Regions from separate parts of the Ornithinibacillus salinisoli genome, predicted to be linked through region 2. Evidence: a T-box and tRNA genes for the amino acid it is inferred to sense, from the RefSeq annotation. Region 2 holds a T-box; the other holds one or more tRNA genes.
The links. A T-box is a leader RNA that pairs with one kind of tRNA and senses whether it is charged. The one in region 2 lies ahead of glyQ (glycine--tRNA ligase subunit alpha), so its partner is inferred to be a tRNA-Gly.
Positions count from the first base shown of each region.

Region 1: it encodes a tRNA-Gly, which carries the amino acid that the T-box ahead of glyQ (glycine--tRNA ligase subunit alpha) is inferred to sense. The anticodon was not compared.

Region 1 covers NZ_JBHUMI010000016.1:142,848-147,284, forward strand. The annotation lists gene rph (ribonuclease PH) at 1-733, shown strand, start outside; gene ACFSTA_RS11295 (XTP/dITP diphosphatase) at 730-1,323, shown strand; gene ACFSTA_RS11300 (metallophosphoesterase) at 1,347-1,859, shown strand; tRNA gene ACFSTA_RS11305 (tRNA-Gly) at 2,172-2,245, shown strand; tRNA gene ACFSTA_RS11310 (tRNA-Arg) at 2,255-2,328, shown strand; gene ACFSTA_RS11315 (tetratricopeptide repeat protein) at 2,468-3,448, shown strand; gene tig (trigger factor) at 3,629-4,437, shown strand, end outside.
Region 2 covers NZ_JBHUMI010000016.1:296,284-300,720, reverse strand. The annotation lists gene glyS (glycine--tRNA ligase subunit beta) at 1-1,266, opposite strand, end outside; gene glyQ (glycine--tRNA ligase subunit alpha) at 1,267-2,145, opposite strand; T-box leader at 2,208-2,383, opposite strand; gene recO (DNA repair protein RecO) at 2,935-3,678, opposite strand; gene ACFSTA_RS12065 (YqzL family protein) at 3,708-3,854, opposite strand; gene era (GTPase Era) at 4,036-4,437, opposite strand, start outside.

The DNA of each region.
Region 1 (4,437 bases), 150 kb from region 2:
ACGACCAATAACGATTACAACAAATTTCGTAAAGCATCCGGAAGGCTCTGTATTAATTGAGGTAGGTGAAACAAAAGTTATCTGTAATGCGAGTATTGAAGACAGAGTTCCTCCTTTTATGCGTGGGCAAGGAAAGGGTTGGATTACTGCTGAATATGCAATGCTCCCAAGAGCAACACAGGACCGAAATATAAGGGAGTCATCGAAAGGTAAAGTAAGCGGGAGAACGATGGAGATACAACGATTAATTGGAAGGGCATTGCGTTCTGTAGTCGATTTAAATAAAATTGGAGAACGAACGGTATGGGTTGATTGTGATGTCATTCAAGCTGATGGTGGTACAAGAACTGCTTCCATAACGGGAGCTTTTGTAGCCGTTGTTTTAGCATTTGGGAAGTTATTAGAGCAGAAAAAAATAAGTAAAATGCCAGTTACTCATTATCTAGCTGCGACTTCTGTTGGTATGCTAGCGGAAGGTACTGAAATATTGGATTTAAATTATGGTGAGGATTCCAAAGCTGCCGTTGATATGAATGTTGTCATGACTGGTGCTGGTGAATTTGTGGAGATTCAAGGTACTGGTGAAGAAGCTACATTTACTTTTAATCAATTGCAAACAATGCTTGAATTAGCAAATGAAGGGATGAAGCAAATCTTTACTATTCAAAAAGAGGCGTTAGCAGAACTTACCGAGCGTATAGGGGAAACAATAGACGCCGGTGAGCAATCATGAAAAAAGTTATTATAGCTACTAAAAACAAAGGCAAAGCTAAAGAATTTAAGACATTATTTGCAAAATATAATATACAAGCTGTATCTTTATTGGAATTAAAAGATAACATGCCTGACGTCGATGAAACTGGATCAACTTTTGAAGAAAATGCTGCATTAAAAGCCGAAGAGATAGCTGGAGTTCTAAACACTCCTGTTCTGGCCGATGACTCTGGTCTCGTTATTGATGCGTTGGGTGGTAGACCAGGTATATATTCAGCAAGGTATGCTGGTGAACCTAAAAATGATCAAGCTAATACTGAAAAAGTAATAGCAGAATTAGCGAACGTACCAGAACACGAAAGGACAGCTCGTTTTGTCTGTGTATTAGCAGTCGCAATACCTGGGAATAATACGATCTTAAAATCTGGCTATTGTGAAGGTAGAATAGGGACTCATCCTAAAGGGGAAAACGGATTTGGCTATGACCCCATTTTTATTCCGGAAGGTTTTGAAGAAACAATGGCTGAATTGTCTTCAGAAGAGAAAAACAACATAAGTCACCGTAATAATGCGATTGTCCAGTTGGAAGACTGGCTAAGAAGTATATAATATAATTGTAAGAGGTGATTCTTATGAATAATTTACTTATAATGAGCGATAGTCATGGGTTAACAGAAGAGATTGAAGTAATTAAAAATAGACATAATTGTACATATATGTTTCATTGTGGTGATTCAGAGTTAGACATGGATGCACCAGAATTAGCTGGATTTATTAAAGTAGGCGGGAATTGTGATTTTGATAGTCGGTATCCAGATGAGCAAGTTTCTAGAATCGGTGATGTAGCCTTTCTACTAACACATGGGCATCTTCACAATGTGAAGATGAATATGACGACTCTTTCATATAGGGCAGAGGAATTGGGGGCAAGTGTAATTTGTTTTGGGCATACGCATATCGCTGGGGCTGAAAAAATAGGTAATCAGTTATTTATTAATCCAGGAAGTATTCGTCTACCGAGAGCACGGGTAGAAAAAACATATGCCATCATGAAGTGGGAGTCAATTCATGATATTAACATTACATTTTATACGACTTCCGGTGAGCTGGTAAAAGGAATGTCATACAATTTTCAACTAGAATAACCAATTCAGAAATGCTTTTCCTTGAGAAAATTAAATCACAGGGAGAAGTGTTTCTCTTATATTTATAAATTTTAACAGTTGACAATGAAATACATAGTCCATATAATAAATCTTGTGACCAAAAATGAATTATAAGCTAATTTAAATATTATTTATACCTAGATGCGGGTGTAGTTACGAGCAAAACTTCCACCGAGTAATCTACGAGTTGCCCCGAAGCACCTAACATCCATGAATAATCTTGCAGATGTAGGGGCATAGCTTGTCCAATCAATAAGCGTAAGCTATTTTAAAATATTAATATATTTAGATGCGGGTGTAGTTTAGTGGTAAAACCTCAGCCTTCCAAGCTGATGTCGAGGGTTCAATTCCCTTCACCCGCTCCATACATATATGTCCCAGTAGCTCAGCAGGATAGAGCAACAGCCTTCTAAGCTGTGGGTCGGGAGTTCGAATCTCTCCTGGGACGCTATAAAAGAAACCTATGTTTTTATAGGTTTCTTCTTTTTTAGTTGGGTTGACAATGGAATGTCCCGTTTAATTTTTATTTTAATGGGAATGTATATATACTATTAAGTAACCTGAAACTTGTGTAAAGGAGGGAATATATGGAGGGTGAAAATGAAAAAGTTATCCTATTTCCGAAATGGAGAACGATATTAGAAGAGGAGAGCTTAGAAGCTTTAAAACAAAAAAGGTATGAAGAGGCATTATCAAAGTTAAATGAGCTTCTAAATTATCAAATATATAGTCATGAAATTATCATAGGTAAATTGATTTGTCTAATGGAACTAGGTAGGCATGATGAAGCGAAAGACTTATGTGAAGAAGCAATGAGCCTAAAAGATGAGGATTATTATCATTATGTACATATATATTTAACGATTCTATTTCAAACGAATCAATACAACGAATTAATGGATCAAGTTGATTATGAACTTGAGTCACCAGACGTACCATTTATAATCCGCGAGCAATTTCAGCAATTATATGATGTCAGTTCAAAAATGATCAAAGATGCTAATAATGAAGAAGCAATAGCTTACATAAAGGAATTACAAGAAGCAATAGAGAATGAGGATTATTCGAGACAGTGGCACATAGTTGAAAGTTTACGAGATCTAAAAGCATCCCCAGATAAGAATGTTGTAAATTACTTAAAATCAGAACATATTCATCCAGTTATTAAAACAACTATTTTTCTATGGCTACAAGATAAAGAAGTTTCTGAGTTAGTGGATGTTCAAAAATTAGGACTTCAGCTCCATTTGAAACCTACAGATGTCACCGGTATTAGATCACATACTACCGTTAAGCAAACATTGTTACTTATTAACGAATTGGAGCAAAAAAATCCGACACTATTTCACCTACTAATTCAATTACTAGATCGCTATGCTTATGTTAGATATCCATTATTGCCAACAAGCGATCAAGTAGCTGATATAGCAGTTGCTCTTCGATTTTTAGGTGAGGAATTATTGAATATACATAAGAAAACAAGGGAAGAACTTACGGATAACCAAATACGTTATCTACATGAAATACAAACGTGTGAAAAACTTTACTTAAGTATAATAGAGGACTGAATAATCTTATGGCTGTAATTGCTTGAAAGGCATCATAATTATGTTATAATTAGGTGGTTGTAAATTTGAGATTCAACTAGCTTCCATACATATAATCAAGTGATATCGTTATGGAAAGCGAATAACAATTTTAATTGATAGAACGAATCAATGGAAATAATAGATTTTGGAGGGAATTAAATGTCAACAAAATGGGAAAAACAAGAAGGTAATGAAGGTGTTCTAACATTTGAAGTATCCGCAGAGGATTTTGATACTGCTTTAGATAAAGCTTTTAAAAAAGTAGTAAAAACAGTTCAAATTCCAGGATTTCGTAAGGGGAAAATTCCTCGTAGCATGTTTGAAAAACGTTTTGGTGTAGAATCATTATATCAAGATGCAGTAGATATTGTTTTACCTGATGCTTATATGAAAGCTATTGAAGAATCGGGAATTGAACCTATTGATCAACCTTCAATTGATATTGAAGAAATTGAAAAAGGTAAGAATGTTGTATTTACAGCTAAAGTAACTGTGAAACCTGAAGTAACTTTAGGTGACTATAAAGGTCTTGAAGTTGAAGAGCAAGATACAACAGTTACAGACGAAGATGTCCAAAATGAATTAGAACAACTTAGAGAGCGCCATGCCGAGCTAATTGTAAAAGAAGAAGGCAAAGTTGAAAATGGTGACACAGTGGTAATGGATTTTGAAGGTTTCTTAGATGGTGAAGCATTTGATGGTGGTAAAGGCGAAAATCATTCATTAGAAATCGGATCAGGTCAATTCATTCCAGGTTTTGAAGAGAAATTAATTGGAAAAGAAGCAGGAGAAGATACGGAAATTGAAGTAACTTTCCCTGATGATTACCATGCTGAAGAATTAGCTGGTAAAAAAGCTACATTCAAAGTTAAAGTTCATGAAATTAAAACAAAAGAATTACCAGAGTTAGACGATGAATTTGCTAAAGATGTAGACGAAGAAGTAGAATCACTTGAAGAATTAAAAAA
Region 2 (4,437 bases):
GTTCTCACCAAATTTCACTGCATATTTTTCTCCAATAACACCTTGTAATTCTGTAAATTCATTTACCATGTTCGTCATTAAATCAAACTTACTTATGTGAGCAGCTCTCACAACATTTTCTCTCGTGGATGGTTCTACTTCTAAAAGCTCTGCAATCTTCGTAGCTATGAATGCTACTCGGGTTACTTTTTCACTAATCGTACCTAACTTTTCCTGGAAAACAACATTTTGTAATTTATCCTGAAAACTGTCGATCGACTGTCTTAAATCTTCTTCATAAAAGAATTGTGCATCTGATAGCCTTGCTCGGAGTACTTTTTCATTTCCTTTTATGACAGTCTCAAGTGAATTGGCGTTACCGTTACGTACTCCTATAAAATAAGGTAACAACTCCCCTTGCTGAGATTTCACTGGAAAGTATCTTTGATGTTCCTTCATTGTAGTAATTAATACTTCTGGTGGAAGGTTTAGGTAATCTCTTTCATAGGAACCAACAAATACAGTTGGAAATTCAACTAAGTTACGAACTTCATTTAACAAATCCTTATCTACTGGTATATCAAAACTTTTTTCTTCTATAATATCATTTATTCCTTGTGTAATTAATTCTTCTCGTTTACTTGCTTCCACAATGACATAATTATTTTCTAATTGTTCTTTATAGGATAGCGGATTAGTTAAGACAATTTCTTTTCCTAAAAAGCGATGGCCAAATGTCATATTACTGCTTTTTACATTCGCTACTTCAAAAGGAATTACTTCTTTACCATATAAAGCTACTAACCACCTGATCGGTCTAGCATAACGAAGTGTCTGCTCTCCCCAGCGCATGTTTTTACCAAATGGAATAGCCTCTACAATTTCCTTGAATGCTGGTAGTAATTCCTTGCTAGCTTTTCCCTCAATATGTTTTTTTACAAAAATATAGGATGCACCTTTTATCTCTTTTATATAAATATCGTCTGTTGATTTTCCTTGTCCTTTTGTAAATCCAATAGCTGCTTTCGTCCAGTTACCATCTTCATCTTTTGCAATTTTTATGGATGGACCCTTAGCCTCTTCTTCTATGGTTGTTTGTTCTTCTGCCATATTTTCAATTAATATGGCTAGCCTTCTTGGAGTTGAATATCCTGTAATCGATTCAAAGGAAATTCGCAATTCGTTTAACCAGTTTGTCGTTTTCGTTATTAATTGCTTTTCCGCGTCATCAATAAAACGGGCTGGTAATTCTTCTAAACCAATTTCAAATAGGACATTTTTCGTCATTTAAGCTTCCTCCTTCTTAAGCATCGGAAACCCTAAGCTTTCTCTTTCAGCAACATATGCTTTCGCTATACTTCTGGCTAGGTTTCTAATTCTTGATATATAGCCTGTTCTCTCCGTAACGGAAATCACGCCACGCGCATCAAGTAAATTAAATGTATGGGAACATTTTAAAACATAATCATAGGCTGGAAAAACAAGCCCCTTCTCCATCGTGACTTTCGCTTCCTGTTCATACATAGAAAATAACTCAAATAACATTTTTGTATTAGATTCTTCAAACGTATACTTCGAATGTTCATACTCTGGCTGTAAGAAAATATCCTTAACTGTTACTCCGTTTGTCCATTCTAGATCAAATACGTTTTCTTTATCCTGGATATAGGATGCCAATCGTTCGATTCCATAAGTTAATTCAACCGTTACCGGACTCGCTTCTAATCCACCTATTTGTTGAAAGTAAGTGAATTGCGTAATTTCCATTCCATCTAACCAAACTTCCCACCCTAACCCAGCTGCTCCTAGGGTTGGGTTCTCCCAATTATCTTCCACAAAACGAATGTCATGTTGTAAAGGATCTACTCCTAATGCTTTCAAAGAATCCAAATACAATTCTTGAATGTTATCAGGGGATGGTTTCATTATTACTTGAAATTGATGATGTTGATATAAACGGTTCGGATTTTTACCATACCTACCATCGTTAGGCCTTCTAGAAGGTTCCACATAAGCAACATTCCACGGCTCTGGACCTAAGCTGCGTAAAAGTGTCATCGGTGACATCGTACCCGCCCCCTTCTCAACGTCATACGCTTGCATTAATATACAATTTTGGTTTGACCAATATTTTTGAAGTGTTAATATCATTTCTTGAATTGTCATCTTAACGATCCTCCATAAAATTTTTTTGAAATATGAAAAACCCGTCCCTATGTCATTTCTGACATAGGGACGGGTTTTAATCCGCGGTTCCACCCTATTTGCTCCATTTGTTATAGAGCCACTTTATCATACTTGCTCAAGAGCGCCATTCCTTATAGACTATTTATCCAGCTTCCACCATCCTGGACTCGCTATTAATAGACAAATCATAAGTACTATTCTCCATCAAAGCAAAAGAGTTATATAAAATATGTACAAATAATACTTTATTTTCCTCACAGTTGTCAACTCTGGACGATTTATTTCTTATTTTATGCTCTTTTCGTACAGTTTGTTGCAATTTACATAAACTGCGACATAACCTTTGCGTAGATTTACTTTCACAATCTAACTCAGTCGAGTGCTACAAAACCGCTCCGTAAGAATATTCGCTAGTGGTTATTCTCTAGCTATGGAATGGTGTTAGCTAATGATTTCAACAACTAGTGGAGCTCTTCCCAATGGTACAGAAAGTTATTTCTAGGGAATTCATGTTATGAAGTCTCCATGCACTATTCTAGCGGAAGAAATACACGTAGACTCCGGCGGGAGGAAAGGCATCGGTGAGACCCCGCAGAACGGAGTTCGAGGAGGCTCACCAGCCGCCCGCGGAAAGCGAAGAGTATTTCTGGAGCGAGATTTGGTGCAGTAAATTTAATCATTTCACATTTTTTCATTTTAAGGTACTGTACATTTTACATCAACTATAAATTAAGTTTAATACGTAAGTAGCAATATAGAATACAGTCCTTATTTTAATAGGTCTAGTTGACTCAGAAAACGTTTTGACTTTAAGTAATACCCACCATATCGATCATAATAGGAGTCCAATAGCTTCCTTAACAATAATTTATTTTCTGGCTTCACCGAAATCTTACCAACTTGCTCGAGTCCAATTCTTGAAAACATATGAAGTAACTTAATGAGTGCAATTGACAAAGAAATAGCTTGCTGATCCTTGTATAAACATTTTCTACATAATAAACCACCTTCCACAATCGAAAAAGCTGAAAGGTTTTCTGTTGTACCACAGTGTACACATTTATCAAGAATAGGTGCAAACCCACCTTTAGCAAATAGCTTTAATTCATACATTATAATAGGGATATCCACATCTTCGTTTTCAGCGATCCAACTTACGGTTTGATAAAGTTGGTCATATAAATAACTATCTGGACTTTGATCATCTATAAGCTTCTCGGTTAGTTCCGTTATGTAGGCAAGATAAGCTGTTTTTATAATATCTTCTCTTATCGTACGAAACGATTGGATTATCTCTCCCTGTTGAATCGAGCTTAATCCTGAATTGACATACACTAAAAACTGGCCATAAATGAATGGCTGCGTTACTGCAGCCATCCTACTCTTAGTTTTTTTAGCTCCCTTAGCTAGTGCAGAAAACTTCCCAATCTTCCTACTAAAAATTGTAACTATTTTATGTGTTTCTCCATAGTCCATTGTCTTAATTACAATACCCTCAATTTTTTCTAGCACACACATTCACCTATTTTCTATACGGTATGCTACATCTTTGTATCTATTGGTAACTCACTTGTATCCATTAAGTTTTCACTATCCGTTTTATTAGGATCATTTTCTAACTCTTTCAATAATAAATAGGTTTCAATATTTCCTGTTTGACTAAATAATTTCCATGTAAAGTCGATCACAAGAAAACACCCTTTCTTTTAATACTTGTTCAAGTATATGTTTTAAAGTTAGAACACCAAATGCAGCCCAAAAAACAACACCTATAATTCGCCCTTTACCAAATGTAAGGTCTCTTCAGCAACCTTATATAATTAGGATTACCACTGATAGCAAAACAATTAGTTATAAATTTTTCCATGTCTAATATTCGTCACTTCGGAAACCAAACTCTTGTAGCTGACTTTGCTTATTACGCCAATCTTTTTGAATTTTCACCCATAACTCTAAATATACTTTAGTACCAAGCAAAGCCTCTATATCTTTCCGAGCATCCTTACCAATATTTTTCAGCATACTTCCTTGTTTTCCTATCAAGATTCCTTTTTGCGTTTTTCTCTCGGTGACAATCGTAGCTTGAATAAATACAGCATTGGAATCTCTTTTTTCAATGTTTTCAATTACTACTGCAATGGAATGAGGTATCTCTTCTCTTGTAAGCTGTAAAACTTTTTCACGAATCAATTCACTCATGATAAATCTTTCGGGATGATCTGTAACTTGATCAGCTGGGTAATATTGTGGTCCTTCAGGTAAATGCTGCTT